Regions from separate parts of the Peribacillus sp. NJ11 genome, predicted to be linked through region 2. Evidence: predicted binding sites of a transcription regulator. Region 2 holds the regulator's gene; each other region holds the start of a gene.
The links. Region 2 encodes LexA, which represses DNA repair genes until DNA is damaged. Its sites were predicted from a motif close to CGAACATATGTTCG; they were not measured.
Positions count from the first base shown of each region.

Region 1: the regulator LexA is predicted to act here: its motif matches at 1,785-1,798, upstream of uvrB (excinuclease ABC subunit UvrB).
Region 3: the regulator LexA is predicted to act here: its motif matches at 1,235-1,248, upstream of QUF86_RS26295 (YhjD family protein).

Region 1 covers NZ_JAUCFO010000001.1:1,483,426-1,494,282, forward strand. The annotation lists gene QUF86_RS07250 (catalase) at 1-1,292, shown strand, start outside; gene QUF86_RS07255 (CsbA family protein) at 1,483-1,713, shown strand; gene uvrB (excinuclease ABC subunit UvrB) at 1,930-3,915, shown strand; gene uvrA (excinuclease ABC subunit UvrA) at 3,922-6,801, shown strand; gene QUF86_RS07270 (DUF4097 family beta strand repeat-containing protein) at 7,032-8,132, shown strand; gene hprK (HPr(Ser) kinase/phosphatase) at 8,629-9,564, shown strand; gene lgt (prolipoprotein diacylglyceryl transferase) at 9,592-10,404, shown strand; gene QUF86_RS07285 (nucleoside recognition domain-containing protein) at 10,432-10,857, shown strand, end outside.
Region 2 covers NZ_JAUCFO010000001.1:4,601,500-4,612,356, forward strand. The annotation lists gene tkt (transketolase) at 1-1,142, opposite strand, end outside; gene QUF86_RS22525 (DUF896 domain-containing protein) at 1,370-1,603, opposite strand; gene QUF86_RS22530 (YneB family resolvase-like protein) at 1,669-2,325, opposite strand; gene yneA (cell division suppressor protein YneA) at 2,345-2,656, opposite strand; gene lexA (transcriptional repressor LexA) at 2,812-3,435, shown strand; gene QUF86_RS22545 (glucosaminidase domain-containing protein) at 3,686-4,300, opposite strand; gene QUF86_RS22550 (hypothetical protein) at 4,653-4,940, shown strand; gene QUF86_RS22555 (esterase/lipase family protein) at 5,142-6,674, opposite strand; gene QUF86_RS22560 (helix-turn-helix transcriptional regulator) at 7,686-7,910, opposite strand; gene QUF86_RS22565 (LexA family protein) at 8,045-8,683, shown strand; gene QUF86_RS22570 (hypothetical protein) at 8,923-9,099, shown strand; gene QUF86_RS22575 (N-acetylmuramoyl-L-alanine amidase family protein) at 9,371-10,060, opposite strand; gene QUF86_RS22580 (alpha/beta fold hydrolase) at 10,601-10,857, opposite strand, start outside.
Region 3 covers NZ_JAUCFO010000001.1:5,380,372-5,391,228, forward strand. The annotation lists gene lepB (signal peptidase I) at 1-371, opposite strand, end outside; gene QUF86_RS26290 (TVP38/TMEM64 family protein) at 405-1,019, opposite strand; gene QUF86_RS26295 (YhjD family protein) at 1,311-1,685, shown strand; gene QUF86_RS26300 (competence protein ComK) at 3,094-3,657, opposite strand; gene QUF86_RS26305 (IDEAL domain-containing protein) at 3,984-4,220, shown strand; gene QUF86_RS26310 (YitT family protein) at 4,293-5,102, opposite strand; gene QUF86_RS29005 (hypothetical protein) at 5,827-5,964, shown strand; gene QUF86_RS26315 (hypothetical protein) at 6,310-6,702, opposite strand; gene QUF86_RS26320 (helix-turn-helix transcriptional regulator) at 6,692-7,192, opposite strand; gene QUF86_RS26325 (TetR/AcrR family transcriptional regulator) at 7,525-8,184, shown strand; gene QUF86_RS26330 (DUF4097 family beta strand repeat-containing protein) at 8,349-9,176, shown strand; gene QUF86_RS26335 (DUF3574 domain-containing protein) at 9,576-10,052, opposite strand; gene QUF86_RS26340 (M48 family metallopeptidase) at 10,702-10,857, opposite strand, start outside.

The sequences.
Region 1 (10,857 bases), 3.1 Mb from region 2:
AAGAAGGTAAAAAAACACCGGTATTCGTGAGGTTTTCCTCTGTTATTCATGGAGGGACGTCCCCGGAAACGTTACGTGACCCCAGGGGATTTGCCGTTAAATTTTATACGGAAGATGGAAACTGGGATCTTGTAGGCAATAACCTGAAAATTTTCTTTATCCGTGATGCCATGAAATTCCCGGATTTAATTCATGCCTTCAAACCGGATCCGGTCACGAATATTCAGGACGGCAGAAGGATTTTCGATTTTTGCTCGAGTTCACCGGAAACATTCCATATGATTACCTTTGTGTTTTCCCCTTGGGGCATTCCAGCTAACTACCGCATGATGCAAGGGTCAGGGGTCAATACTTATAAATGGGTGAATGAGGAAGGCAAAGCCGTACTTGTCAAATATCACTGGGAACCGAAACAAGGGATCAAGAACCTGACGCAGCAAGAGGCTAATGAAATTCAAGCTACGAATTTCAATCATGCCACACAGGATTTATATGAAGCGATCGAACGCGGGGACTACCCGGAATGGGATCTCAACGTACAGATCATGAGTGATGATGATCATCCCGAGTTGGATTTTGATCCTCTTGATGACACAAAGATCTGGCCGAAAGATGAGTTCCCATGGCTGCATGTCGGTACGATGGTATTGGATAGAAACCCGGAAGACTACTTCACTGAAGTTGAACAGGCTGCATTCGGCACGGGTGTCCTAGTGGATGGACTGGACTTTTCTGATGATAAGATGTTACAGGGACGTACATTCTCTTATTCCGATACACAGCGTCACCGTGTTGGCGCGAATTATCTGCAATTGCCGATAAATGCTCCAAAGAAGCCAACAGCCACGAATCAGACGGGCGGACAGATGCAATATGAAGTTGGCAGAGGTAATCAAAGCCCCCACATCAACTACGAACCATCAACTGTAGGCGGTTTGAAAGAAGCCAAGCAGACGGGCAAGGAGCATACACCTTTGGTAGAAGGGAAGCTTGTTCGTGAGACAATCGATCGCCAAAACAATACGAATCAGGCTGGTGAAACATTCCGTGAATTCGAAGATTGGGAAAAAGACGATTTAATCTCCAATTTAGTGTCGGCATTGGCTCCTGCCGACAATCGCATTCAGGAAAAAATGATAGCCCTAGCCGAAGAGGCTGATGAAGAGTATGGCCGCAGATTAAAAGAGGGATTAGCCTCGGCTTCTGAACATACGGAATCTTCAAAACCTATGGGTGGAACGGATAACCCAGAGGATGCAGTCAGAAAAGGACATGAAGCAGATCCATATTGATTGGTCTGAAAAGAAGCAAACTTCCCTTTAAAGGGGTTTGCTTCTTTTTTTAATGGGCATAATTTATGGATGGGTGGAATGGTCTTCAGGGGGTGCCGTCTAAAATCAAGCAGGAAATAGATTGGCAAAAAACTTCATAATCATTTAAACTGAAACTACTCTATTTTTCTCTTATAAAGGAGATGAAAAAATGATTAAAATTCTTTCTGCCCTTTTCCTTCCTTGTCTACTTGTCATGCTATTTTCAAGAGTCACCTATAACAATGTCGTTGGCCTTGTTTTAACGGTTGCCTTGATTACAGCTTCCGCATATAAAGGTTATACGCATACAAACTTATTGATCATCGTGGATGCCTTATCCCTGACTGTGGGATTTTGGTTATCAAAAAGAATGATGAAACGAACATCCAAGAGCGCCTGACATCAAAGGTGCTTTTTTTGTACTCAACTTGTCATTCCCCTCAATACCCATCGAGTCTATAAACAAAAAATAGAATGGATGTTCGCTTATTGCTGGTTTGTTTTGAGGCGATTGTGGTAGAATGTGTATATATACATTCTTAAACCGGAATAAATAGAAGGGATATAGCCATGTCCCGTTTTCATATAAAAATATTTCAATAGGAGGCTATGCTTGGTGAAGGATAAGTTTGAGTTAGTCTCAAAATACTCTCCTGAAGGAGATCAACCTGCAGCAATTGAAATGCTTGTCAAAGGCATTAAAGAAGGCAAGGAAATGCAGACATTATTGGGGGCAACGGGGACAGGGAAGACGTTCACCGTTTCCAATGTGATTCAACAAATAAATAAACCGACTCTTGTCATTGCCCACAATAAAACGTTGGCAGGACAGCTTTACAGTGAGTTCAAAGAGTTTTTCCCAAATAATGCCGTTGAATACTTCGTCAGCTATTATGATTACTACCAGCCAGAAGCTTATGTTCCATCCACTGATACATTCATCGAAAAAGATGCAAGCATCAATGATGAAATCGATAAACTGCGTCACTCGGCTACCTCTTCTTTGTTCGAAAGGAAAGATGTCATCATCATTGCCAGCGTTTCGTGCATATATGGACTCGGTTCCCCGGAAGAGTACCGCGAGATGGTCGTTTCTCTCCGAACAGGCATGGAAATAGACAGGAATGCCTTGCTGCACAGACTCGTGGATATTCAATATGAGCGGAATGATATTGCTTTCCAACGGGGGACTTTCCGCGTTCGTGGCGACGTGGTCGAAATTTTCCCAGCCTCACGTGATGAACATTGCGTAAGGGTCGAGTTTTTCGGAGATGAGATTGACCGTATCCGTGAAGTGGATGCCCTGACTGGTGAAATTACCGGAGAACGTGAACATATCGCCATTTTCCCGGCTTCCCATTTCGTTACTCGCGAAGAGAAAATGAGGATAGCCGTTCAAAATATCGAAACGGAACTGGAAGAGCGATTGAAGGAATTAAGGGAAGATGAAAAGCTCCTTGAAGCCCAGCGCTTGGAGCAGCGGACCCGTTATGATTTGGAAATGATGCGGGAAATGGGCTTTTGTTCAGGGATCGAGAACTATTCCCGCCATTTAACGCTTCGTCCCTCAGGTGCGACACCTTACACTTTAATGGATTACTTTCCAGAGGATTTCCTTTTGGTCGTGGATGAATCACACGTGACCCTTTCGCAAATCCGGGGAATGTTCAATGGGGATCAGGCACGTAAGCAAGTACTCGTCGATCATGGCTTCCGTCTGCCGTCTGCAAAGGATAACCGCCCGCTAAGATTTGAAGAATTTGAAAAAAAGGTCCATCAATCCATATTCGTTTCGGCAACTCCGGGACCATATGAACTCGAACATACGCCAGAAATGGTTCAGCAGATCATCCGTCCTACCGGCTTGCTGGATCCAACGATAGAAGTGCGGCCGATTGAAGGACAGATAGATGACTTGATCGGTGAAATACAAGAGCGCGTCAAAAAGAACGAGCGCGTCCTCATTACGACCTTAACGAAAAAGATGTCTGAGGATTTAACCGATTATTTAAAGGAAATTGGCATCAAGGTCCAATACCTTCATTCGGAAGTGAAGACCTTGGACAGGATAGAAATCATCCGGGAACTGCGAATGGGTAAATATGATGTACTCGTTGGAATCAATCTTTTAAGGGAAGGCCTGGATATTCCGGAAGTGTCATTAGTGACAATTCTGGATGCCGATAAAGAAGGGTTCCTTCGCTCGGAGCGCTCGCTTATTCAAACGATGGGCCGTGCAGCCCGTAATGCCAACGGCCACGTCATCATGTATGCGGACCGCATCACGAATTCGATGGAACTTGCCATCAATGAAACGAAGCGGCGCCGTGAAATTCAGGAAAATTATAATAAAGAGCATGGAATAATGCCGCAAACCATTCAAAAGGATATCCGGGACTCCATCAGGGCCACTCACGTAGCGGAAGAAGGAGAAGCGTATAAAGAAGATCTTGCACCAAGTCTCGCGAAGCTTCCTAAAAAGGAGCGCGTAAAAGTGATGGCAAGCATGGAAAAAGAAATGAAGGAAGCGGCAAAGGCATTGGACTTCGAGCGAGCTGCCGAGCTGCGTGATTTATTACTAGAGTTAAAAGCGGAAGGGTGACGAAACATGGCAATGGATAAAATTGTGATAAAAGGCGCCAGGGCCAATAATTTAAAGAATATTGATATCACGATACCGAGAGACAAACTTGTCGTGCTGACCGGATTATCCGGATCTGGAAAGTCTTCCTTGGCTTTTGACACGATTTATGCAGAAGGGCAAAGGCGTTATGTAGAATCACTGTCCGCTTATGCCCGTCAATTCTTAGGCCAAGTGGATAAACCGGATGTCGATGCGATCGAAGGTTTGTCGCCAGCCATTTCCATAGACCAGAAAACGACCAGTCGAAATCCGCGTTCAACCGTAGGGACTGTGACGGAAATCTATGATTATTTAAGGCTGTTATTTGCACGGGTCGGCAGGCCGACCTGTCCGATCCATAATATTGAAATTACCTCACAAACGATTGAGCAAATGGTGGACCGCATTCTTGATTACCCTGAGCGCACCAAGCTTCAGGTATTGGCACCGCTTGTCTCAGGCAGAAAAGGGACACATGCAAAAGTTTTGGAGGAAGTTAAGAAACAAGGATATGTCCGCATTCGTGTGAACGGGGAAATGCATGATCTTAGTGATGAGATCACTCTCGAAAAAAATAAAAAACATTCGATTGAAGTCATTATAGACCGGATCGTCATTAAAGAGGGTGTCATGGCGCGGCTTGCAGATTCATTGGAAAGTGCTTTGAAGCTCGGTGAAGGCAAAGTCATCATTGACGTCATGGGTGAAGAAGAGCTGCTGTTCAGTGAACATCATGCTTGTCCATACTGCGGGTTTTCGATTGAAGAGTTAGAGCCGAGGATGTTCTCCTTCAATAGCCCGTTTGGAGCCTGCCCGGATTGTGATGGTTTGGGGGCGAGGCTTGAGGTGGACCGTGATCTGGTCATACCCAATAAGGAATTAAGCCTCCGTCAACATGCTATCGCGCCATGGGAGCCGACGAGTTCTCAATATTATCCTCAGCTTCTTGAAGCGGTGGCCAACCATTATGGGATAGATATGGATATCCCCGTTAAAGATTTACCGGAAGATAAATTGGAGAAGGTCTTGCTTGGTTCAGGTAAAGATAAGATATATTTCCGTTATAAAAATGATTTTGGAAGAGTGCAAGAAGGATATATTCCTTTTGAAGGAGTTTTAAGAAATATCGAAAGGCGCTTCAAGGAGACGAGTTCAGACTATATTCGTGAGCAAATGCAGAAATATATGTCAGAACATCACTGTCCAACCTGTAAGGGTCATCGATTGAAAAAAGAGAGTCTTTCCGTGCTCATTCAAGGGGTCCATATAAGTGAAACAACAGCTTTATCAGTGGAAGATGCGTTAGTATTTTTCGATGATCTGGATTTGACTGAAAAGGAAGCTGCCATTGCGAGATTGATTTTACGTGAGATTCGTGAGCGGCTCGGATTCCTGGCTAATGTTGGTTTGGAATATTTGACTTTGAGCAGGGCAGCAGGGACATTATCAGGGGGCGAAGCACAGCGTATACGATTGGCGACGCAGATCGGTTCCCGTTTGACGGGGGTCCTGTACATTTTAGATGAACCTTCAATAGGGCTGCATCAGAGGGATAACGATCGATTAATTGAAACATTGAAGAATATGCGCGAAATCGGGAACACCCTGATTGTTGTCGAGCACGATGAAGATACGATGCTTGCTGCGGATTATTTGATCGATGTTGGTCCGGGCGCAGGAGCACATGGAGGAGAAATAGTGGCCGCTGGAACTCCGGAAGAGGTCATGAATAATCCTAAATCCTTAACGGGCCAATATTTAGCAGGGAAGAAATTCATTCCATTGCCATTGGAACGCCGGAAAAATGATGGCCGCGTCATTGAAATAAAAGGTGCCAAGGAAAATAATTTAAAAAACGTTAATGTTAAATTCCCTCTTGGAGTCTTTACAGCCGTTACAGGAGTCTCGGGATCAGGGAAAAGTACATTAGTGAATGAGATCCTCCATAAGTCATTGGCTCAAAAGCTGAACCGGGCAAAAGCTAGACCAGGCGATTTTCGTGAGATCAAGGGAATTGAGCATTTAGATAAAGTCATTGATATTGACCAGTCACCGATCGGTAGAACCCCACGATCAAATCCAGCTACCTATACAGGTGTATTTGATGATGTTCGTGACGTTTTTGCCTCGACTAATGAAGCGAAGATCCGCGGTTATAAAAAAGGACGGTTCAGCTTCAATGTGAAGGGCGGCCGCTGTGAAGCATGCCGTGGTGATGGGATTATCAAGATAGAAATGCATTTTCTCCCGGATGTCTATGTCCCATGTGAAATCTGTCATGGAAAACGTTATAACAGGGAAACGCTTGAAGTGAAATATAAAGGGAAAAACATTTCCGACATTCTCGATATGACAGTTGAGGAAGGCGTTAGTTTCTTTGAAAATATCCCGAAAATCAAACGGAAGCTACAAACGATTTTTGACGTTGGTTTGGGTTATATCAAGCTTGGACAGCCTGCTACCACTTTATCAGGCGGTGAAGCGCAAAGGGTGAAACTTGCTTCTGAATTGCATCGCCGTTCCACTGGGCGATCCTTTTATATCTTGGATGAACCAACTACCGGACTTCATGTCCACGATATAGCAAGGTTGCTCGAGGTCCTGCAGCGGCTGGTTGACAATGGGGATACAGTTTTGGTGATTGAGCATAATCTGGATGTCATCAAGACGGCGGACCATATTATTGACCTGGGACCGGAAGGCGGAGATAAGGGCGGAACGATCGTCACTTATGGAACACCTGAAAAAATATGTGAAGTTTCCGAATCATATACGGGAAAATACTTAAAACCTGTACTGACCCGTGATCAAATTCGCATGGAAAATTGGATTGAAGAAAAAGAACAAGAGCATGAACATGCTTAAAAGAACAAGCCATCCGGCTTGTTTTTTTGTAGAAAAATGACGGTGTGCATTTAATCAATCATTTGATTAAACAATAGGAAAACAGGATATTTCCGGGGAAATGATACATCTTCCATTTCGGAAATTGTCATTTTCCTTTGTCGAATGATGGGAAAAAGGGTATTTATGAAACTTTTTAGATATCTAGGCGTATGTATGAATAAAATGATAGAAGAAAGCGAGGAATGTTCATGCAGGAGGAAAGAAAGAAAATCTTAGAAATGATTCAGGATGGAAAGTTATCAGCGGAAGAAGCGATGGGCCTTTTGGAAGAATTGGATAAAGCCAGTCAGGAAAGTGAAGCTAAAGAGCAGAAATTGCAGCATGAATTATCGACGGTAGTCGTGGATAAGAAAAGCGAAGGAAGCACTCAGGACACGTTTAAGAAGAATATCCAGTCATCGAAAGAAAAGATTATTGATTTCGTTGAAAGTGCTTTTAAGAAAATCAAAGAAACGGACCTTGATTTCAATTTCGGGAAATCTGTGGAGGTCAGTCATATTTTTCAGCATGATTTTGATTTCCTCAATGAAGTTGATGTAGATATAGCAAATGGGAAAATAAAAATCGCTGCATGGGACCATAATGATGTCAGGGTTGAGTGCCAGGCAAAGGTATACCGGGTGGAAGATATAGAAGAAGCTAGGAAAAACTTTTTGGAAGAAGTCGATTTTTCGATTGAAGATGGAAAGATGAATTTCAAGGTTCGTGAGAAATCCATAAAGGTCGATACGATCATGTACATTCCAAGGAAGGAATATGAAGTCATTCATGTAAGGATGTTCAATGGTGCAATCACGACTGAATCTTTGAAATCGGAGAACCTTAAAGCGAAGACAGCGAATGGTGCCATTCATATCATGCAGGGTACGGGCGATTCTTGTGAGCTTGAAACGGGTAACGGGATGATCACCATTTCAGATACCAACTTTAATGACTTGGAAGCTGAGACCTTGAATGGGGCGATTAATGCCGATGGATACTTCAAGAAACTGGATGTCCAGACTTTCAATGGGGAAATCGTCTGTACGAATTCAGGGATGGATTGCGATTCAATCCATGCTAAGTCTATTACTGGGAAAGTCCAGCTGATCCTGCCACCAGGTAAGGCGATTGAGGGAGAGTTGAAATCTAATTTAGGAAGCTTTAATGTAACTTTGGAAGGGATGACCATCATCGAAGAGAAAAGTGATGTGGTTCAGAAAGTCCTTAAGTTTAAGACGGTTAAAGAAGAGGTTCCTGTGCTTCATGTTTTTGCAGAAACAAAGACTGCCGCGATAACAGTTTCCTGAAGAAGCAGAAAGCCTGCCAGACGGGCTTTCTGTTCGTAGACAAAAGGGGTTCTATCTAAATTTTAAAATAAAGTTTATTGGAACGTAAGGTACGAGACTCCTGCGGGGAAGGCGTGTCTAGGGTGACTCTGCAGGCGCAAAGGCGTCGAGGAGGCTCCCGGACCGCCCACGGAAAGCGAGTGCCTGGAGTGGAAATCAACGTTAAATTGTTCAAAACCTTAAAAAACTGTAGACAAAATCATATTTTCATCGAGTTATCCACAGTCTGAAAGCCCGCCAATATAAACTGGCGGGCTTGCTTTTATTTTGGTGTAAGGATTCATGTATGTTCCTCTCATCTCTTTACTGGTTATGAGGCCATCCCGCTGCTATCATCTGGGCGGAGTGAATAAAAAAACAATAAATCGATAATGCTTTGTTTGGTTATTAACAGAAAAATGCTAAAATAGAAAAAGTATCTCTAAAAATAGCATCGCTCCAAAAGGAGGAAAGATATATGGCAAAAGTCCGTACAAAAGATATAGTTGAAGCGTTCGGTCTAGAACTTATCAGTGGGGAAGAAGGAATTAACCGTCCAATTGTCACGAGTGATTTATCTCGTCCAGGACTTGAAATAGCCGGTTTTTTTGATTATTATCCCGCGGATCGAGTACAGCTTTTAGGCATGACGGAAATGTCCTTTTTTAATCGGTTGAATGAACCGGATCGAATACAGAGGATGGAAGAGTTATGCAGGGACTTTACTCCAGGCATCATCATTACGCGTGGTCAGGAAGTGCCGATAGAGTTAATAGAAGCTTCTGAGCGGGAATCCGTTCCTGTGATGAGATCTAATATGAAGACAACGCGCTTATACAGCCGTTTGACCAACTTCCTTGAAAGTAGGTTGGCACCAACTACTGCTGTTCATGGTGTATTGGTGGATATCTATGGGCTGGGTGTGTTGATCACCGGGAAAAGCGGTGTCGGTAAAAGTGAGACAGCCTTGGAATTAGTGAAACGGGGTCATCGTCTCGTAGCCGATGATTGCGTCGAAATCAGGCAGGAAGACCAAGATACCCTAGTCGGGAATGCCCCGGATTTAATCGAACATCTTCTTGAAATAAGAGGGTTGGGAATCATTAATGTAATGACGCTTTTTGGAGCTGGTGCAGTCCGGAGCAATAAAAAGATCTCAATCGTCATCAATCTGGAACTATGGGAAAAAAACAAGCAGTATGACCGGGTTGGTCTTGATGAAGAAAAAATGAAAATCATCGATACGGAAGTGACGAAAATTACCGTACCTGTGCGTCCAGGTCGAAATTTAGCTGTTATCATTGAGGTGGCAGCCATGAATTACCGCCTGAAACGAATGGGAGTAAATGCTGCAGAACAGTTTTCAGATCGCTTGAATCATGCAATTGCAGATCCTGAACATGATGAATTTTAAAAGGTATATAGGAAAAGAGGGGACAATATGGAACAAGGAATACAACCGCTGAATCCAATAGCGATTGATCTTGGCCCTATTCAGGTTCATTGGTATGGACTGATCATCGGTTTCGGTGTGTTACTGGGTCTTATTATCGCTTTAAGGGAATCTGAGCGAAGAGGTCTCGATAAGGAAATTTTTACCGATATGATTTTGTTTGCTGTCCCAATTGCGATCATTAGTGCCCGTATTTATTATGTCATCTTCCAATGGGAGTACTATTCACAAAACCCGGGGGATATCATAAAAATATGGAATGGCGGAATTGCCATACACGGTGCGCTGATTGGAGCGGTATTGACTGCCATAGTTTTTGCCAAGGTCAAGAAAGTCTCATTTTGGAAGCTGGCGGATATTGCTGCACCGAGTTTATTGTTGGGGCAGGCGATTGGCCGTTGGGGTAATTTCATGAATCAGGAAGCACACGGGGGAGAAATAACAAGGTCATTCCTGGAAAATATGCATTTGCCTGAATTCATCATTAATCAAATGTACATAAACGGTACGTATTATCACCCAACCTTTTTGTATGAATCGATTTGGAATATCGTCGGTGTAATCATCCTCTTAAGTTTACGGAAAGTGAACTTGCGCAGGGGTGAACTATTTTTAACTTATGTATTATGGTATTCCATCGGACGTTTTTACATTGAAGGTTTGCGGACGGATAGTTTGATGCTGACGGAGTCGCTGCGTATCGCACAAGTGATCTCGATTGTCCTGGTAGCTGTGGCCATTGCTTTAGTGGTCTATAGAAGGGTCCGTGGGCTTGCAGACAAAAGATACTTAGATGCATAGGGAATATGTGTAAAGGGAGAGGGCATAGTGATAGTGGATTCGGTTAAAAAGGGACTTCTTTCCGGCTTGAATACAACTTGGTCTTTGGGTAAAGTGATATTTCCAGTCACTCTGATCGTCACTGTGCTTCAATATACGCCTGTACTGCCATTTATCATTAACTTGATAGCGCCTTTGATGAATCTCATTGGTCTTCCAGGGGATGCGGCAATTCCGCTCGTGTTAGGGAATTTCCTGAATTTATACGCAGCGATAGCAGGCATATTAACGCTTGATTTGACTGTGAAAGAGGTTTTTATTATCGCTACGATGCTATCTTTTTCACATAATCTATTAATCGAGTCTGGTGTGGCGATGAAAACCGGCGTCAAGCTGTGGATCATTTTAACAGTGCGGATCGGGCTTGCACTTTTGTCAGCGGTCGTCATCAATCTTGTTTGGCAGGGCGGATCT
Region 2 (10,857 bases):
TCTGCAGAACCACCAATGAAGCTAGGCACCCTTTTGGCAATCGCATTTAACACTTCTCCACTTGAAGCACGGGAAGCTAATGTTTTTCCTTCTTCATAGACCGGAATTTCCTGATCCCAGTCAGCAGGCAGTTCACCTTTGATTGCCAGCTCCAATTGCTCGGCTAACTCAGGATGTGCTTCTTTGTAATTTTTGAACAATTCATTCCAAGCTTCTTCTTTTTGAGCGCCTGCGTCCACAACAGATTCATTGAAGTGTGAATACACTTCTTCTGGAACATGGAAATCCGCTTCGAATGTCCATTTATATGCTTCTTTAGTCAACTTAAGCTCATCTGCACCAAGCGGAGCGCCGTGAACAGCTGATTTACCTGAACGGTTTGGTGAACCGTAACCAATAACCGTTTTGACTTCTATTAAAGTTGGGCGTGCTTCGTCGGTTTTCGCTTCTTCAATTGCTTTGGCTATTTCCTGAAGATCGTTCCCATCCTCAACGCGGATATATTGCCATCCATAAGATTTGAACCGGTTTGCTACGCTTTCACTAAATGATTGACTTAAGTCGCCGTCAAGGGAAATATCATTAGAATCATATAAAACAACAAGCCTTCCAAGTTGTAGATGTCCAGCTAATGAAGCGGCTTCAGCAGAAACCCCTTCCATTAAATCTCCATCTCCACAAATGCTATATGTATAATGATCGACTACATTATAAGAATCACGGTTGTAGCTTTCTGCCAAGTGGCGTTCTGCCATTGCCATGCCGACTGCCATTGCGATACCTTGTCCAAGCGGTCCCGTCGTTGCATCTACACCTGCAGTATGTCCGAATTCAGGATGTCCCGGAGTTTTACTTCCCCATTGGCGAAAGCTTTTCAAGTCATCGATAGATAAGCCATAGCCCGATAAATGAAGAAGGCTGTATAACAGCATAGACCCATGACCAGCTGAAAGAACAAAGCGATCCCTATTAAACCAATCCGGATTTTTCGGGTTATGATTCATATATTCAGTCCATAGTTTATACGCCATCGGCGCTGCCCCCATCGGCATACCTGGATGGCCGGAATTAGCCTTTTCAATTGCATCAATCGATAATGTACGAATCGTATTGATAGAAAGTGCATCTAATTTATCTAACATATCGTAAAACATCCCTTCCTGTAATGTACCTCTTTATATTATAGTGACCAGCATAATATCACAACTAAAATCACTATTTACTAACCCAATATTACAATTTTCTACAAATTAGAGAAGGCCCCTATTTAGATTAAGCTAAATAGGGGAATACATACATGAATGCACTCTCTTTTTATTCCTAAAAAAAGAATCCTCAAATGGAGTGTTCCATGAGAATAGTCCAAGCATTAATGTAAGTTTCTTTTTTCTTTAATACTCTTTATCTTTTGAGGAGTGACGTCATTACCTTCTGGATCAACGACTTTCACATGCTCCAACGTATCGGACATGGACCGTCTGAATGTCTCCAAATACTCACTTCTTAATTGGGTTTGCTCTTTCGCCTCAACTTCCGTCAAACCTTCACCCTTGGCCTTTTTTGAAAGTTCATTAATACGGGCTAATTTTTCTTTTGATAGCATAATTTCGCTCCTTCGTAATCTGCGGATATTGTCATGGTATTAAAAAAAAAGCGAAATTACAAGTTCTATGATTGACTTTCCTCTGTATTTAGTTGATGTTCGAGAAAACGCCTGTTTACAGTGGCTTTAGATACATTGTATCCAAAGCCCCTTAAAGTGGCTGCGATTTCTGCAAATGTCAATCCATTGGCCCGGAGTTTAATAATTTCTTCAATTGGAATCTCCATACGGTCCCTTCCAGTGGAATTCCTTTGGTTATGAAGATTTTTTTGCGGACGGTATCCCTTTTCAACGGCTCTTATCATCCCGCGTTTTATTTTTAGATTATGTAGTTTCCTTTGATATTCTTCTACAATACCAACTATCTGGATGACCATGGCATCCGAATCAGATAACTCAAGTTCTCCATCGTGTGAGAGCGTATAAATTTTCACGTCTTCTTTAAGGATGACATGGAAAAGGGCTATTTTGGCATTTCCCCTCCCCAGTCTAGTTTCGTCCTGGATTAATAGAACTTCAGCTTCTTTGGTTTTAAATAGTTCAAGCATGTCAAATATGCCATCCCGATTTAACTCATAACCACTTGCCTGTTCTTTTATTATGGAAACAACTTCCACATCCATCTTTTCCGCCAATTTAACTAATTCATCTTCCTGCCTTGCCAATGATGTTTCCTGGGATTCTTTTTCTGTGCTAACCCTACAATAGATTACTGCCTTCATAATACCCTACCTTCACTACTTACTGCTGACTGGCCAAATTCTGAACAAGATCGTCCCCTTTAACCGGTATGACAATGACTTGACCAGGTTTAATCGTATCCGCCCTGACTCCATTATGCTCTTCTATCCAACCAATGAATTCTTTTTTTGTCAAATCAGCTTCTTCATACTCTTCGGCAATTTCCCATAGGGTGTCGCCTTCACTTACTTCTATAGAAAGGAAATCCTTTTTTTGATCATTGTCTAATGTACAAGAGAATAAAATTGAAAAGATGAATACCGATCCCGCTAATAGAATCGTAGAAATATAATTTTTGTATAATTTTTTCATAAATATCCCTCCAAAGCGAATGTTCGTTCGTATGTTACGTCCAAATTATAATACGAACGTTTGTTTCAGTCAACAACAAAATTCGAACTTATGTTTGTATAGAGTTGGGGGCCATGCTATAATGTAGCAAAGAACATTGGAGAAGAGGTGCACATATGACTAAACTATCAAAACGGCAGCAAGATATCCTTGATTTCATTAAAGAAGAGGTCCGCCAAAAAGGGTATCCACCTTCCGTACGGGAGATTGGCGAAGCAGTTGGACTTGCATCAAGTTCAACAGTACACGGACATTTATCCCGCCTGGAAAGTAAAGGCCTGATAAGACGTGACCCAACCAAGCCGAGGGCCATTGAAATACTGAATTTGGAGGAAGCGAACAATATCCCCAAAGTTAATGTCGTGAACGTTCCGTTACTTGGAAAAGTAACAGCGGGCATGCCGATAACGGCCATCGAAAACATAGAAGAATACTTTCCGCTTCCCGAAAGCATGGTTCCGCATGATGACCATGTATTCATGCTGGAAATCATGGGTGAAAGTATGATCGAAGCAGGAATTCATGATGGAGATTATGTCATCGTGAAACAACAAAGCAGCGCCAATAATGGAGATATCGTCGTGGCCATGACGGAAGATGATGAAGCCACTGTAAAACGATTCTTTAAGGAACCGGATTACATAAGGCTTCAGCCTGAGAACTCGAATATGGAACCAATTATTTTAAGAGATGTTTCGATACTTGGAAAAGTTATAGGCTTATATAGACAAATACACTAAAAGCGCTAACCGCGCTTTTTTTGTTTGTTTAATTTATGTCCCGAATTCTCTCATTATGCATATGGAAGACTAGGTTTTGATATATTTTTTTGATAGAATCGAGTTTTCCTAAGATTATTAACATCCTTTCTCATTTATGCCGGATGAAAGGGAAACTAACGTCTTTCTGGATATATGTATTTTGAAAAATAGGAAACCCTCATTCCAATAAAAAAAAGGGAGCGTTAAAATCCCGCTCCCTGTTAAAAGTTCATTTCACTCTTAATCTTTGGTTCACTTTAATGAGGTTAAGATCGGCCAACCCATTCCACTGTTGAATCTGTACCTGTGTAGAACCATATGCTTTGGCAAGCGCAGAGACAGAGTCCCCCTTTTTGACTATATGATAGACCTCTTCGTTGCTTGCGTCATATTTAGTTAAATCACTTGTTTCGATAAGATTCACCAGTTTTTCTATATATTTCGGGTCCGAGGCGTAGCCCGCATCGAATATTGCTTTAAGTGCCTTTTTGTAATCTTTTTCCCCAATGACAGCTGTATACAAACTTCTATTCCATGAAGTCCCCTTTACATATAGATAGGCAAGATCTTGTAGACTTTCTGCCCATGTTGGATATTTTCTGAATTTGGACCATACTTGAACGGGCGCATCGTTGACATATTCGATTGTTTGAATAATGACAGAATCTCCTTTATAGTCACCTTTTGTACCGAATATATTTTTCCCTTGATTTGCTAAGAAGCTTGTCCCATAACCACTCTCCAAACAAGCTTGTGCAATGACAACAGAAGGTAATATTTTAAATTCCTTTTGAATTTTTTGGGCATAAGGAGCAATTTCCTTAATAAACGATTCCTTACTCATTAGAACCTCCCATTATTAGTTGGATATCTTCATTCTTATCGTATTCTAAACTATGAGAAAGGTTACAGCTTGTCCAGCAAAAAAATGTTATTAATTGTTTTTCACTAAGATCAATATGGTGATAACTTACTAAGTACGGCTTCAATTTGGATTATCATTCTCCCTCTCTAGTAAAAGCCATCAAACCCATTAATATTCAATGGATTGATGGCTTTTTAATTGAACGCTGAAAATTTCAAAACCATTTGCATCAACTTTATTTGATCAATCATTTAATGAATTACTATGTATAAACCTTTTATAAATGGTAAAAATTAATTTTGTAAAACTTCTAATATAAGGTGGTGACATTATGGACTACCCAACCATCCATACAAACTTTTGGGATGCAGTGATAGCCATTCCTACCATCATGATTCTTACTCAACTTATTAAGGTCATTTTTCATATTCCACCAAAATTCATCCCTACCATCGCTTTGGGTATTGGCTTATTCATTTCCATTTTCATTAGCCACCGACATCATTTGGTTGCAGGAATTTTCATGGGCTGGTTTTATGGCTATGCAAGCATTGGCAATTATTCAGCACTCAAAACTTGTATTTTAACTTATAGGGAATCTTATCAAAAGACGGATTAAATCCTAGATGGCACTCGTTGGATTTCATGAATCTTTTTTGTTGCAGGGGGATCTGACTTGCTAAATGCCCTTCGATCAACCGCTAACTTAGGACCAATATGAAATACGGCCTGGCTGTTTCCTTTTGCTGAATCATTTCAATACATTTCACCCCAAAAAAAGACCTCTCAATTAAGAGAAGGTCTTTTCTAATCATTTTTACTATTTTTCTATATAGACCGAACGAATCAATGTACGGGTTCTTTCAGTACCATTCACATTTTTTTCCTTGACATCAATCGTTACATTATAAACACCTGATTTAGGTACTTCTGGAAGAGTACCAGAAAAATTTCCGGCGTCCATTACCTTAATTGAGCTTTTTTCACGAATTTCATTACCGTTTTCATCTATTAGATGAACCGAAAATGTTGTGCTGATTGGCCTTTTGTTATCATTCATTGGATTCTTTATTAAAAATTTTGCATCTTTTTGCTTAACTTTTCCGGCCATACTTAATGTAATGGGATTCTTTTCGTTAAAATGTGCTGTGAACAGGTATGCGTCTTTTGGCGATTTAGTCTTCAGTCGAACTCTCCAGTCACCAATTTCAAGGTTATTTCTATTAAATGTTTGGATGGTGGCACCATTAAAAAAGGAAGTTTCATTTTTTGCATAATGAACTTTTAAGGAAGGTGCATACTTTTTATTGGAAGGAGAAATTAATTCGACCTCGACATCATTTGAAGCTGTATATATGGTTATATTACCTGGGGCTGCTTCATTTACATGGAAAATTTTTTCGTTCCAGACATTTTGTTGCAGGACATCTCCCAGGACGGTTTGAGAGAGTGCGGTTGTGATGACATCATCTTCAACCCGTTCTTTATAATTGACATTTAAACCAGGAATCCCAGCAGTAGAAGTGCTTCTTAAATAGGGTTCAATTCTTGAAAATACTGCTGAACCTACTCGAATATTGTCGTGATCATAGTTGGGATCCGTAAATAAATGTGATGCGTAGGGAATTTTTGTACTCCAAACATTCACTAGACCATCATTTTCTCCATATGAAGATAAATATTGTCCACCCATTGATAAAGCTGAAAGAACCGGCCCCCTATTCATACCGGCCACGGTGAAATACATATTTTTACGGGAGTTAACATGGTTATCCGTGACAGATCGAAATTCCGCCATTTTACCAACTTGTAAAGAATAAGTTCCTTCATCTTTTTGACCCAATAGGGAACCAAGCCAGCCTGCATACCAGCTATAAGCCAAATCAGCTAGGTTAGAACCGTGATGAGGGGCCGCTAAAGTGATGACCCTTCCGACATATTGGTGCGCTCCATAGTGTACTAGAGCCGCTTGGGTGTCTGGTCCCCCTTTACTGTGGGCTATTATATTTACTTTTTCGCCGCCGAAATGGTTACTGATTTCTGCAAGCATTTGAGCTAACAGCCTTCCATTAGCATATTGGCTCACTGATCCATTTCCAGCTGAATCATAAAGCTGAACAAAAACCGTTTGGTAACCGGCTTCATATGCTTTGGTATACATATCATTGACACCATGATAGTCCGTTTCACCGTACCAGCTGGTTGAACTGCCATTTTTCCCTTGGACAAAAACGATCGGAGGTCTATTTGTGTCAAGATTGGGAGGGATACTTCCCAAAAACCAATCCCCTGGGTTGAAAGTTTCGGACGGCGGCTTCAATTTTCCTGCTGAGGAAATGTTAGGCTTAGCCATAATTAATATGGTAAGAATGAGGACAAGAAAAACGACATAATTGATTATCTTCTTTTTCAATTGCTATCTCCCCCTATATCCTATGGAATTTTTCGAATTCGCCTATTATCAATGCCCTCCTTCACAGGTCTTCTATAGCATTCATTAGTTTATATTTGTACTATTGCATGCCATTACCTGCTGAATTCATAAAAGATGGGAGAAAAAAACTAGAAGAAATTCATTAACATAGAGATAAAGTATGAAGATTTCCTTGAATTCATTTTCATTTATGTAGATGTTGATGGGGTTTACCTTGGCGATACTGATTTAGTTTGTTTTCCTTACTTGGGTTTACCTGGTCTACCACATTACATACCTGATTGGGCTCCAGAACAAATTATTAAGTAAATACTTAACAGCGATTGTTATATAAATACAAAAATAGAACAAGCCCTTCTCCTGCAAGGGATAGAGGGCTTGACTTTTTTATGAATATCCTTATAAATTTCCCCTTCGAATGTGCCACTGTCCAATTGCCCCTAATCATGATTCTTCATCAATAAAATTTCCCCATTACAATTGGGTCCCCCATCGAAATTGCATTTCCATCAAAATCACCACCATCATGTTCCGATTGGAGGTTTACATGCAAGCGACCCTTTTTTTGGTTAAAAACTCCTTGTAGCCCCCTCCTCCCACATACCCGTAATTCACCCTGAGAACTGGATAATTAATTTCATTTATAAGCTCGTCCTTTCGATTGAACAAATTTGAATACACCGTCGTGTACGATAATATCATCAATGACCTCTCCACGAATTTCCTTTCAAATCGCAAAGGTGCTAACGGCAGCTCCTACTGCAACTTCAGAGGACCTAATTTCCCTTTCCACTTTTTTCACCTTCTTTCCATCCTCACTTGAATCATCATAATCATGAATTTTGTCCCTTGGCAGGTCAGTGCTATTGATTAAATTTTTCAACCCAGGAATGGTCACACTAGTAACGGAAACTGATAACCTTTAAATATTCAACTACATTTGAAGTGTAGGTCAGGATCAAAAAAAATGATATCGTCGATCGAGAATCCTACACATTCAGCGAACATATACGCCTTATCAATTCGCAAAGGAATCTTATATTGTTCATAATCAATGTAGGTCCTCTTGGCCATCTTTAGCACTTTAGCCATTTCGTCTTGAGTTAATCCTTTATACTTCCTCGCTTGTTTAAGTGTGAACTTAACGTTTGTCATATCTTGTCACCACCTGTCTAAAAAAATGATATCACACTTGAAGTATAGTTTCCAACAAATTTTTGTAAAATTCACGCACTTCAAGTTTACTCACTTTCACTCATAGTGTATATTCAAGTGAGAGGTGAAGAAATATGCACATTGGTGAACGCATTAAAATGTTAAGAAAAGAAAGAAAAATGACACAAGAAGATTTGGCAAATATATTAAAAGTGGCCCCAACGGCAGTATCAGCTTGGGAATCCGGACGGAATAAACCTTTAATGGATAAATTGAGCATGATGTCCTCATGCTTTGAAATCCCGCTGTCCCACCTTATTGAAGGAGCACCAATCGTTAGAAACGATCCTACAATGGAATTTTTAAATGAAAAGAATGTAAGATTAATTGGTGTCTACGGAAATATCCCTGCTGGAGAGCCTAATTTCACCAACGAATATATAGAAGCGTATATGCCGACATTAAATTCCATGCTAAAATCGAATAAAGAGTATTTTTTCCTTAGAGTGAAAGGCAACAGCATGAACAAAGAATTCAGTGACGGATCATTGATCCTTGTTGAAAAAACAACCTACGTCGAAAGCGGAAAAATTGGTGTGGTTTTGGTAAATGGTCACGATGCCACAGTCAAAAAAGTGAATATTAATGAAGAAAATATCACACTCATGCCCTGCAGCACGGATCCTTTTTATGAAGAAAAAACCTATAACATCAAAAATGATAGAGTCCGAATTTTAGGAAAAGTGGTTCAAGCCATTAAAATATACGATTAATATCCATACTAGGGTTTCAATTGCGGCAATGAATAAATTAATGACAAGCAATAATACATTAATTAGATTCAATTCGTTCAGTTCAGGCCTGTATTCCCTGATACATATTAGGTACAAATCATTTTGGTTTGTGCTTTTCAGTATTGTTTTTAGATGATTTGCCTTTTCCAAAAGATATAAATTTGTGTCAACCTATTAAAAAAGCATACCTTACATTAATAAAGGAGTGAAATGATTGCATGCAATATGATCGATATGATACCAGGATACCGTCTCCTGGGCATCATTCCCATATTAGCAACTTTACGGATACGATGAAAAGTTCATCACCAACTTATACAATTCCTACAGAACCAGTTTTCTTTGACCATTTACTGATGAATTTAGGAAAAACAATAACTGCCGTACCAATCTAAAAATAATAAGAATCTTTGTTTATCAGTTTTAAGAATGGTTTTTAATAGACTTTGTAAAAAATCTACTATAGGTTAATAATATTTTAGTCATAAAATACAATTCCTCTCTTTTTTAACAAAGATTTTCTCTATTATCGAAAGAATGGACATGATTATTTCTTAACTTGAATATTCCAGAACCAGAAAAAGCCCTCTCTTTTAGAGAAGGGCTTCCCTGCGTGGTGTGCTTACTGGAAGTTATAAATAATTTAACCAGTCAATTATTAATTATTCATTTCACCCGCAATTTCTGGTTTACTGTAATGGTGAACTGACTGTCAAGACCATTCCAATCTTTAATTTGCTGAACAGTACTGCCATAGGTCATACTTAAGGAATATACGGTGTCCCCACTAACGACATTGTGGTATACAGCAGTACTTTTCTTTGTAAGATTGAACCATTTAACTAAACCGTTTACATGTCCGCGAGCCAGTGATTCGATAAAGGATGACGTTTTCAATTTGGCTGCGTCATTGACATTATCGATAAATCCATTTTCAGTCAGGAGTGCAGGCATATCCGTTTCACGGAGTACATGTAGATCTCCTGTTTTTTGTCCTCTGTCTTGGATGTTGATAAGCTTCATGACCTCTGAATGAATATAATCTTGATACGTTTTCGTTACCTGATTAGTGGACGTATAAATGTAATCCTCATACCCAGTGCCGCCGCCAGCATTAATGTGGATGGAGAGGTAGAAGTCAGCTCCCCAAGCGTTCGCTTGATTCGTCCGATCGTTTAAAGAGAGGGACGTATCTTGGGTCCTGCTCATTTTTACAAAAACGTTATTATATTCTATTAATAAGATGTCTTTGATTCGAGTTGCAATGGATAAAGTTAAATCCTTTTCTTTCAATCCATTCCCCACCGAGCCTGGATCCGTACCGCCGTGGCCGGGATCAATAAACACTTTTACCATTTTGATCACCTCTATTAATCTTATGTTACGTATAAACAAATGCTTGTACACATAACCATCGGATTAAAGAAATTTCATAATAATAGAGATTCTTCTTCGTTTTCCTTACAAGCTGTCTCTATTAACAAGAAATGAGGCCTTCCTTCTCCCTTTCGTTCCAAAAAAAATACACCAATGCTAGTGTACTTTTACAATCACCCTATGGACGAGAATCTTTCGACTTCTTGAAAAAGATTCATTCCATTATTTCACTTTGGTAAATTCAAACAAGAGTAATTGCCATCAAGCTTTCAACAAGGTGATGGAAGGAGATAGAGGGCTTAAGGATTATTTTTAAATTGAATTGGATTAGAGACAAAGATGAACGACAATTAAAAATTGTTCAGAGCTAAACTATAATAAATAAAAATAGGACCTTAAGGAGGTCCAATACTTTTTGAATATTATCAACGTTTAGAATGAACATAGGCTAAACATAGTTTAACCTTTATCTTTAACATAGCATTTAAACAACAATACTTTAAATAAAAGTCTTTGCATTTATTGGCTATGGTTTGTTATTTTTTCTGCACAATCTTTTATTGAGTCAATCACTACAGTTGGTTCGGTTAATTGTGGAAAATGTCCACTTTTTTCAGTGACAATGTGTTTGCTGTTTCTTGACAATGAAAGTAATTCCAATTGATTCTCAAGTCGTTTTTTTCGAACTTCCTCTGGCATCATTCGATTTTCTTGTCCACCTGTAATGACAAATACAGGTATATCGGGAAAATCATTAAATTGATGGATTTGATTTA
Region 3 (10,857 bases), 780 kb from region 2:
CCCGTAAAATCCTGTCCCGGAAAACCTTCCTTATATTTCTCAAGATAAGGCTCATCCACTTTCTCACCATTTACGTAAAGCCAATCATCTTTATAACGAATGCGGTCACCTGCAATCCCTATAACTCGCTTAACATAATCTTCTTGTGAATTCGCATGAAAAACAATAATGTCAAATCGGTTGATATCATGAATCTGGTAATTGATTTTATTCACGACAAGTTTATTGCCATCTTCAAGGGTCGGCTGCATCGATTTTCCTTCAACATCATAACTTGAAAAGAAAAAAGTACGGATTAAGATGTAAATAACAAAAGCTATCATGGCTGCTTTTATCCAATCGGATAAAGTATTCTTGTTTGTTTTTTCCATCTAGTTCAACCCCTACTACATTTATATACTAATTTATTGTCCTTCTTCTCTCTTCATGCTTTTATTTAACCGGACTTCCAGTCTTTTTCCTACATACCACAGGATAAAGATGACAATCCCGATAATGATCGTACGCACAGGCTTATGTATTAAGGACACTAAATCGTAACCTACGAAGCTGATCGTAAAAATCATCACCGCTTTCCCTCCTACGACTGCAAGTCCATATTGCAAAGGACTGACTTTTGAAAGTCCTGCCACGATATTCACGATAGCCGATGGAGTAAAAGGGAAGCAGAGCAGTATGAACATGGGACCGAATCCATGGCTTTCCACCCAAACCATCAACCTCTGCACCTGCTTATGTTTTTGCAAAAATCGAAAAAACCTCATTTGACCATATCTTCTAATAACTAAAAAGATAAAAAAAGAACCAGCTACAGCACCAATCCAAGAAAATAAAAACCCCCACCAGAGACCAAAAGCCGTTGCATTAGCAAGCACGAACACCACTAAGGGCAAAAAGGGCAAAAAGGCTTCCAGCATCGGCAGTAAGATCCCAGGAATTGGACCGAATGAGCGATATTGCTGAATAAGCGCCGAAATATGATCAAGTGTAAACCACTCACGTATAGTATCCAAATCCATAATTATCTCCCTCGACATGCTACTATAAAAGTAGCATAAACTTATTAAAAACCGTTTATTTTAGATATATCACTTTCCCCTGAAATTGCAAGAATTATTATCCATATATCTTCATACTTTCCCTATCTCAGGAAAACATAATCTTGTTAACAAAAATTTCATCATTTATCAAAATTGCTTGCATATGCACTGAAAATGCATTAGGATAAAAAACAAGAACAAACGTTCTCGCTTTTACTAAGTATACATATTAATATTGTAAACGTTCTACTTTAGAAAGGAGCGGTCATGATGACCCGCATTCCAGAAGATGACCGAAATATGATTGAAAAAGCCATCTACCTCCCTATGGTTATTACAGTCTTGAACCGGGATCTCAAGGTCATCGAAATTAGTCCGTTTAAATTAAAAAGGCCCTATTCGGAACTAGTCGAACATATTTTAACGGTGGTCCAGGACGATCTTGCCGAGGTACGGCGCTATTTGCGCAAGGAGAATATTAAAGTAAGTGAAATCAAACGCGATGAATCCTTCACGATGTATTGTTTTTTATATAAAGGATACGAGGAACATCATAATTACTTCAATCCCCGCCTTCGCAACAAAACCGAAGACTTGTTATGTTATTACTTTTTCGAAAAAAGTCTCCGCTCAAGGGAAATTTAGCGGATTATCCCTATTGCAGACATCCTCCATATTGTTTGCCTGTGAATGATGGGTGATTGGAGTCTTTCCGGAAGGATACAGATGCCTGGGGGGAAGGAAGATATGACCATTAAAACGCATCTGATCTTTCCTGCTTCTTAAAGATAAGTGAGTACAATTTTTCCACAGTCCTTAACGAATAATAGGTTGGGCTGGCATGCTCATAATTAATCGTCATTTTAATCACCACTTTAATTCTGTACAAACACAACTATTCCCCAACACTATCATTTTAGAGTCAGCACAGCATTTTTGCAAAAGATTGTTGACGGCATTGTCTGAGTAAAGTCTTTGAAAACCAAATTACTTTAATTAAAGTGTCTCTGACAGCTTATAAAAATAAATCGCCTACTTATAAATTAACCAACAAAAAAGCGGAAAGATTATTATGGATATAAATCCGTATTCGATTGGAATAATTCATAAATGAAAAACGTCAACCAGAACTCTTTTTTTTTAGTCATGTCTATATACTGCCCCTATACCAGTCTAGCCATCTACTACTAACCATCTCTTGATATAAAAAAGAACTTCCAGAAAGATAAGAACCCTTGTGAATAGTTTGTGAAATATTGAACAAAACATTTGAAACATCGTGGATGTCCAATATATTATGAAGTGAATCACTAACAAACTTATACCCCCTTTATTTGATCGTTAAAAGTTTCTCCAACTCTTTTTTCTTATAAAAAACCATGCAATGTTTAACCTCTGCATGGTTTTACTTTTTTATATAATCAATTCGACAATGTAAGACATATTCAGTTATAAGAATCCGAGATGGACTTTACAATATATAGGGTTTTATAGGGTGAATAATAGAATTAGCCACAATTTCAATCGATTCCCCAGGATTTGTGACAAAATTCCAAACTCCCTTCACATATTCTTCACCTACATCATAAAGTCCTACGCCTATTCCCTTTGCAATATCTGCCGTTTGCTTGGAGGTTTCTAGCTGCAAAACATATTGCTGTTGGTGAGCCCTAAGTTTTCATACCCTATCTGATTGGCGATTTTGAGGAACTCATCCGGAATTTAATAGATTTCTTTTATGTAATACTATTATTCACTGTGAAATTTTGAACATAATATATATTCAAAAAATCAGGGAATCTTTAAACAATCATCATAGATACCCAGGACATTTTAACTGGTATTTTGGTGATAATATCTCCATTTCCAAAGAAGGCACTGAAAAATCAAAAAAAGAAATTGACGATCTAATGGATGAATTATTTGAAGATTAATTATGGAACCCTTCTTTAATAAGAAGGGCTTCCATTATTTTCGAGTGAATTCCGTACGCTTGCATCCTTTACTTTCATTCCAATCATGCTTTTATGATTATCCCAGCCTGAATCCCTTTCTAACGTGGTATATACTTTGACATTACCTCTGAAGCCTTGACTCCATTTGCTTCGGTGAACAGATAGAAAGATTTCCTCTTTGTTTCCTCAATCCTCTGGATGAGTTTCGTTTTTAAAAAGGATGTCCGGTGCAGCTGGTTTTCGAAAGAACTGCATGATACTTCTATATCGACGGTTTGTTTATTCCTGAATGTGATGGTTGTATGTTTGGAATCCTGGCGATCATAGGATACTACATGCTCATGTGATATCCAGATGCATTGGGGACGCAACGGAGATGTAGTTGGAAAGAAGAAGATCGAACTCGTCGGATCAATCGCGATCGGTGCTTTATGTGTGATGTTTATGAGCTGTTTCGTGCCTTGCTTGCGTCCTTCATAACTTGATCCGAAGAACTCACAGCTTTTCTTTACTATTTCCAAAGGTTTAAAGGGCGAGACGAATTCGTCCTCCATTTCAACGATACGGGCATATATTTTACTGCCATAATTGATTGGCGAAACCATTAGTGTATATGGCGTGATTTCATACTCCTCGATGATTCCCTGACTGTTTTCCTTCATTATTAATCCACCTCTTCCTCATTGCATTAAACACTTTTTTCACTTTAACAAAGCTTATACTCTTAATTGCTGTTTGTACCCTTCCATTCCCCATTGTCAATAAATAGGTGAAGTCAGATGGGAAATATATGTTAAATTACTCACTATAATAGCACAACCTGTAAAGATAAAAAGCAAGTTCACACAAAGTTAAAAATTCTTATAAATAGTGGTCATTTCGTCATCTAAACGACACATTTTCTATCAAGATTCAAATTTTTTAAATTTTCAGTTGATTTTATCCATTCAAATCCATATACTAATAAAAAGGGTCAGGGGTGGTAACTTTGAAAAATGAAAAATCTTATTCAGAGTCAGTGAAGTCCTTATCAATGAGCGAAATGAAAAACGATGCTGTGGTTCAGGAAATGTTAATTGATATGATTATTCTGGAATCCGTCCTTAATACCAAAAAGAATATCCTTGCGAAACAGATTGATGAAGCCTTGGATATGAAAAATGAACCTTTATTCTTAAAATTAAGTTCTGAAATGAACGTTTTGCTAAAACAGTTTGGAAGCTAAAATGCATGACTAAATAACAGCCTGATAATCAAAAAAGCCTCCCCTAATGTTGGGAGGCTTTTCTATTTATCATCACTCTTTATGAAACATCCCCATGACTTCGGCTGTTTCTGTTATATTGACAAAAGCATTCGGATCCACTTCTTTTATCATCGCTTTTACATCGGTTAATTGATAACGGGTAATGACTGTCATCATCACTTTACTCTTTTCTCCAGAGTATGCACCTTCACCATCCATGACTGTAATTCCTCGATATAGGTTGGTCAGGAGCTTCGTTTTCATTTCGTCACTCTTTTTCGTAACGATCATTAATGTTAATTTAATGTGATTGGAATGAATTGTATCAATCACCTTTCCAGCTGCATATATGGAAATCAGCGTATATAATGCGGCATCCCAACCAAAGATGAAGCCTGAGATAACCACCACAACTCCATTCATCACTGAAAGCAATGTACCAAGTGGGAAATCGCTCTTCTTAGCCAACAGCATGGCAATGATATCGAAACCGCCTGAAGACCCTGAAGCACGAAAAATGATGCCTATACCGAATCCCGATATGATTCCGCCAAATAAAGAAGACAAAATCGGTTCAGTGGATATTCCATGAACTGGAATGAGATATAAACTGACGGATATCACGACAACTGATAATATCGTATAGGTGATAAAGCGTCTTCCTAACTTCAAGTATCCTAGAATCAGCAATGGCAAATTCAAGAGAAAATTCAATATCCCTGTGTTGACTGGGGTAATGATTCCGAACATAATCGCAAGTCCACTAAGTCCGCTGCTTAAAATTAAATGAGGTATCAAAAATAAGTTGTAGGCTACTGCAACAAGCACTGAGCCTATAGTGATAAAAAGTACATTATACATATCTGATCTCCTTAAAACGAACTGGGAATTTAATTTATTATAGTAGAGAACCTAAGAATTTTAAAAATAATAGTTTTTTCTGAAAACAACTTAAAAAACTTACACTTTCCCGATATAAGTAAAGGAAAAAGCCAGCTTATTTGTTTAAATATATATAAGTATTGATAAATGCTGAATATTAAAGCCTGTATCAATAATTACCAAGTAATCATCGATACAGGCTTTTTTTATTAAAGATTCGCTCCTTTTTTTTTCGGAACATTGGAAAAAGAGAAAAAATCCCTAATTAAATAAAGTGTCTAACTTTTTGGGTTCACTTCAATCACAGCTCTCTATAGAACAGCTTTATGAATGAAGTGAAGTCACAAAACGGGAAACATATTTTAAATGAAGCTGAAACCTATTTGCTGCAGTGCAAACTAAGGCGTCAAATCCCCAGAATCTTCAATACTCTCATCCACCGGTACGGATACCGTAATGGCCGGACACGTCTTATCAATGCCAATGGTAAGTTGTTTCTTTATCAACTTTTCCTGCAGACTAGCTTTAAATCATATATATAAGAATAATATGTGAAAGCTTTGGAACTGATTTTGAACTCCCGAACGATTCAATCATTTGAGTACTTCATCAAGAATCATTATCTCCTTCTCGTGCAAATTCAATAGCTTCATAAAGTTGGGCTCTTTGTTTTGTACTTGTTCCAGTTATTTTCTCAACCGGCTTGACTTCCATTATCAATACAGCTGCTGATAATATCGTTAAGGACTATGCGGAAAACATTCAGTTTGCAAAAACAAATGAAAGTTACTGGAAAGGGACAGCGTTAGGGACTCGAATCGATCTTGGGAATATAAATTAACTAAAGAAAATGAACAATAAACTAAAAAGATACAACGGATTTAATGACAGTGAACCAATAGAAGAAACGTTTGAGGAATATTGGTTAGTTTTAACTTAAAATGAAACATCCAAACAATGGATTATAGATGAGGTAAAAGATTATTATTCATATAATGATGAATTCATGAAGGGGAAGGACGTTGTGAAAAGTGATTTTAAATAATAAAAAAGCCTACGATCCTTGCAATTCAAGGAAGTAGGCTTTTTTTACTTTTTCTTTTTAGGCTATGTTAATGAATATTGTTGATATTTATTAAAGAAATGAGTAACTTTTAATTCAAAGAAGTTACTCTTCTTAATCAAATTATTCTTTAACTTTATTTTTGTGTCTATTTGCTAACTTCATAGCGAAGAACTGAGGAATCAAATTCAAAAAACTAACCAAGATTAATAATTGATATGGAGTTAGTGGCTTAAAATAGCCACCCCATCGTTCGTTCCCTGTCATATCGCTTATGAAATAAAATGAAATTATTACAGATAATATATTACCAATAATAAGAGAGATTGAATTATTAAAGAGTTTACCGAAGAAAGCAAGAATTGAAGTCACTACAATCATAATTAAATAGCCAAGCATTGAACGGTTAGCAAAATCTTGGTGCATTGAAAAATAAACAAAAGGAAAACAGTATAAACAGACTATTAGAATACCAATTACTATTTTTCTTAGAACAAGCAAAATCTTATTCTTCATATATCCCCATCCCTATACCTTTGTCTATCTCGATAGTCCCCACAGCCTGTAATTCATTTAAACGACTTAAACTCTCTTCTTTATCAAAAGAACTATGCCAACGATAATCATATTGATCCAATATACGGTAATGGTCACTAATCAAATTTTGTTGCAAACGAAAATCCCCTCTATACTCGAGTTCTTTCCACCATATCTTACCACCCATTGTTTTTTCTTTAGGCGTACCACCATTTTTGCTAGCAATTAACTGAACAAAATCAACTGGATTGTCACCAATTGATGATATCAACAATTGGCTATGATTAAACAAAGCACAAAATGCAACAACGGTGGTCCAATTGGCTTCTGTTCTTCTTTTTTCAATTTGAACTAGTGTTTTTTTTGAAATCCCTAGAATTTCAGACATCTTATCTTGAGAAAAACTTTGTTCTGTTCGGACAAGTTTCATTTTTTCTGATATTAAATTGATGAATTCTTCTTTTTCCATATATACTAAATACTCCTTTTTAGTGTAATTTTACACTAATAGTATTATTTTTCAACAAAAAATACCCTTTTTGAATAAAAAGCAACTTTAAAACACAAAGAAAAAAGCAAGAACGAACCTTGCTCTAAATAAGTTTGAAATGGGAATATTTCTTAATTAAAGCTGTTGAACTAACCTCCCCGTTAGTTGCATAAAGAAAAAGCTGCCTTAAAGACAGCTCCGATCTTCAGCTAACGCACCCTTTAGTTTAACAAGGAACTATCTATTGACATCCAAATAATTACAAAATATAATACATACATATGAATGTATTAATGTGTGGAGGTGATAAATTGGCACGTAATAAATATCCTGAAATAACGGTACAGAGAATATTAGATGCTGCAACTAGACTTTTTCTTGAAAAAGGATGGGACCAGACAACAATCCAAGACATTATTGATGAATTGGGAGATTTAACTAGAGGTGCGTTCTACCATCATTTTAAATCTAAAGAAGATATTATAGATGCCGTTCTCAAACGATTGGCTTCGGAAAATAATCCTTTTGAACAAGCAGAGAAAATGGATGGTTTAAATGGTTTAGAGAAACTAAAAACTGCTTTTCAGCTTTCCTTTACTAATAATCAGGGACAGGTTGATGCGATCAAGTCTATCCCATCTATTTTAAAAAGTCCTACACTTATTGCCAATCAATTAATGGAATGTGTCAGAATAGGAGCACCAAGTATACAATCAATTATTGAGGAAGGTGTAGAGGATGGTTCAATTTCCGTTCACTATCCAAAACAATCTGCTGAAACACTTGTGATACTAGCGAACATTTGGTTGAGTCCAATTATTTTTTCAGTAAATACAGAAGAATATATGCAAAAGGTAAAACACTTGCAAGAACTATTTAACGGTATTGGTTTGCCAATTATTGACGATCAAATACTAACCTCTTTTGAAACTTGTCACAGAGAAATCTTCAATTTAAATAGGCTGTCATAAGGCAGTTTATTTTTTTAAATACATACATACATATATATGTATGTTGAAATTTGATAACTGGATTGATTTGTGTCGGAGTGGGTGCAGCATCAATTATAAGTGGTTGGATGCAGATTCAAATGTTTCAATGATTAAAATATGCTAAAGAAAGGGAGGTAAACATTATGAAGGGCGCTCTAATTGCAGGAGGGGTTTCAGTATTGTTAATAGCCTCAGGAACTATTGAATTTTTTCTTAAAAAAGACTTCGTTCACAAGGAGGACTTAAAAGATGTTTCCAAAATTATTGTGGATAGTGATGTTGTCAACGTTCATCTCAGTTCTGATGGTTCTAGGATGGATCTTGAGTACACAGGTAAAAAATCTATTCTAGGTGATCCCCAAGTTGATGTTACATATGAAGGCGATCAAGTTGTTATTAAGGTAAGAGAAGTAAATAATTGGAGACGAATTGCACCAATTAACACAAGCAGAGGAAACTTAGTTCTGAACGTCCCATCTAAATTAATGGACCAAGTTCAAATTAGGACCGGAGTTGGAAAAATAGATGTTAGATATCCGAGCGAAATTAAAGAACTAACCCTAAATTCAGATGTAGGTACAATTAATGTAGATTCTTTCAAAGGTGAATCTCTAAATGTATCATCAAATGTTGGTACTATTAATTTAGGAACAATCGACGGAAATATCAATGTAGATAGTTTAGTTGGTAGAATAAAAATCGAAGACCTTTCTAATATGAAAGGAAAGAATAATATTAAATCTAATAATGGCACCATAAAAGTAGGAATACCTGGTGAAAAGACTCTTAATGAGGTAGGATTAAATATCATAACTAAAACTGGAAGAATAATTTCAGAAAACAATAAACTATCAGGAGAAAACATTTATAATGTAGAACAACTTCCCCCAGGGAAGAAAGTCATTAATAGATACAAAGGAGATAAGGAATTAAATATAACTTCCTTTGTGGGTAATATAAAGATTTATTAAAAAGAAAAAGAAGGAGGATTCTCCTTCTTTTTCTGCTTTTTTAAAAGGTCTTCAATTTTCTATATTTCATTATCTTCCAAGAAAGCATAAAAAGGTCATCCATTTTACATAAATATATTCCATATCATCCTACTTTCCCTTTGGTACTCATCCTTTTTATCTTACCATTTCTTCTTCAACTAACCTGCCCCTTAGTTCATTAAGGAAAACCAAAATCAAGTATTGATTTCGGTTTATCATTTTTATAAACGATTAAACTTTATTCAAAACGTTACGACTTTATTTTAAAACTACTTCTTTAATTATCAAACGGTTATATGTAAAACTTAGTTACTATAATACAAATTAAAGGTATGCTTTTCAGTGAGCATACCTTTAAATAATTTTTTTATAGATCTTTTATTTAATAAAATACATTTTTCCATTTACTTCAATGGATACCGAAGACTGTTTCATTTCTTTTTTAAGATTTTTTGCATAAGCTACAACTTCATTAATTTTATTCTTATCTAACTTTTCAGTGAAGCTATAAACAATGGTTACTTTTTCTTTAACTAATTTTTCATTGTCTCCTATCCAAGCTCCTGTTCCATCGTAAGAAGTAGCACCTCCAAACATATTAGAGAACTTCTCTAAAGACTGGTCAACATATTTGCTGTTATCAATAGGTTGATCAATATTGTAGGTAGATGGAACATAAATTTTTACAACATTGTCAAGATGGAATTGTCCTTTCAAAACATTTGATTGTTGTTCTTGAGTTGTTGATGTTTGTTTAGATGGGAGTTCAACATATAATGTATAAACAAATAACCCAATTAACATAAAGAATGCTAATACTTTAATTACTACTTTATTCTTCTTCAGTTTTATCACTTCCCCTTATTTAATAATTCCTACTCAAAAATAACAAATATAGGAAATTTATCTTTATAATATCAAAAAGGTGTATTGACGTATATATACTTTTTTGTCGTTTTTTAGGTTGTATATGGTATGCAAAGCTAGCTAAGATAATCACTCTTTAAGGAATCCATCAAAAATAAACCCCCTTGGTAGCCAAGGGGGTTTCTCATCTTCGAAATTATCGATTATGCTGTAGCTTTGAAACAAAGTTTGATCATTTTTGTGTTCCTTAATCAACTAACGCACCCGTTAGCTTCATAAGAAAAGAGTTGCCAAAGCAACTCCCTATTTGAAGTAAAGCACCCGTTATTTCAAAAAATCAAAAGTTATAGATTTATGCTAGTTTAATTTATTTCTTTTTGTCTTTGCTGTATACATTAATTTTGTAGGAATCGTTTTTAACCATTTTTTGCATTTCTTTAGAATTCGAATTCAAATATTCTTTAAGGACCTTTTCGATATTATCGCCATGTTCCCTTGAATCGGGTTCTGAGCTTTTTAAAGAAACCCATATATCTATTCTGGTTCAGGGTTAATAGAATATCCAGTCAAAGTAATTTTGTAATCCTTTTTACCGATTAATTCATCAGTAATAGAATCTAGAATCATCATCCATCTTTCAATCACCCTTTGTATCTGCATTTTCAACAGTGGAAATCCGCTCGAGCATGGTTGGATGGGAATACCGTAGCCATTTTACCAGGAATGGTGGATTGACCTGACTCAAACCCGACCTTGTGAGTTCCTGGAAAGTGGTGATTGCTGATTCTTTATC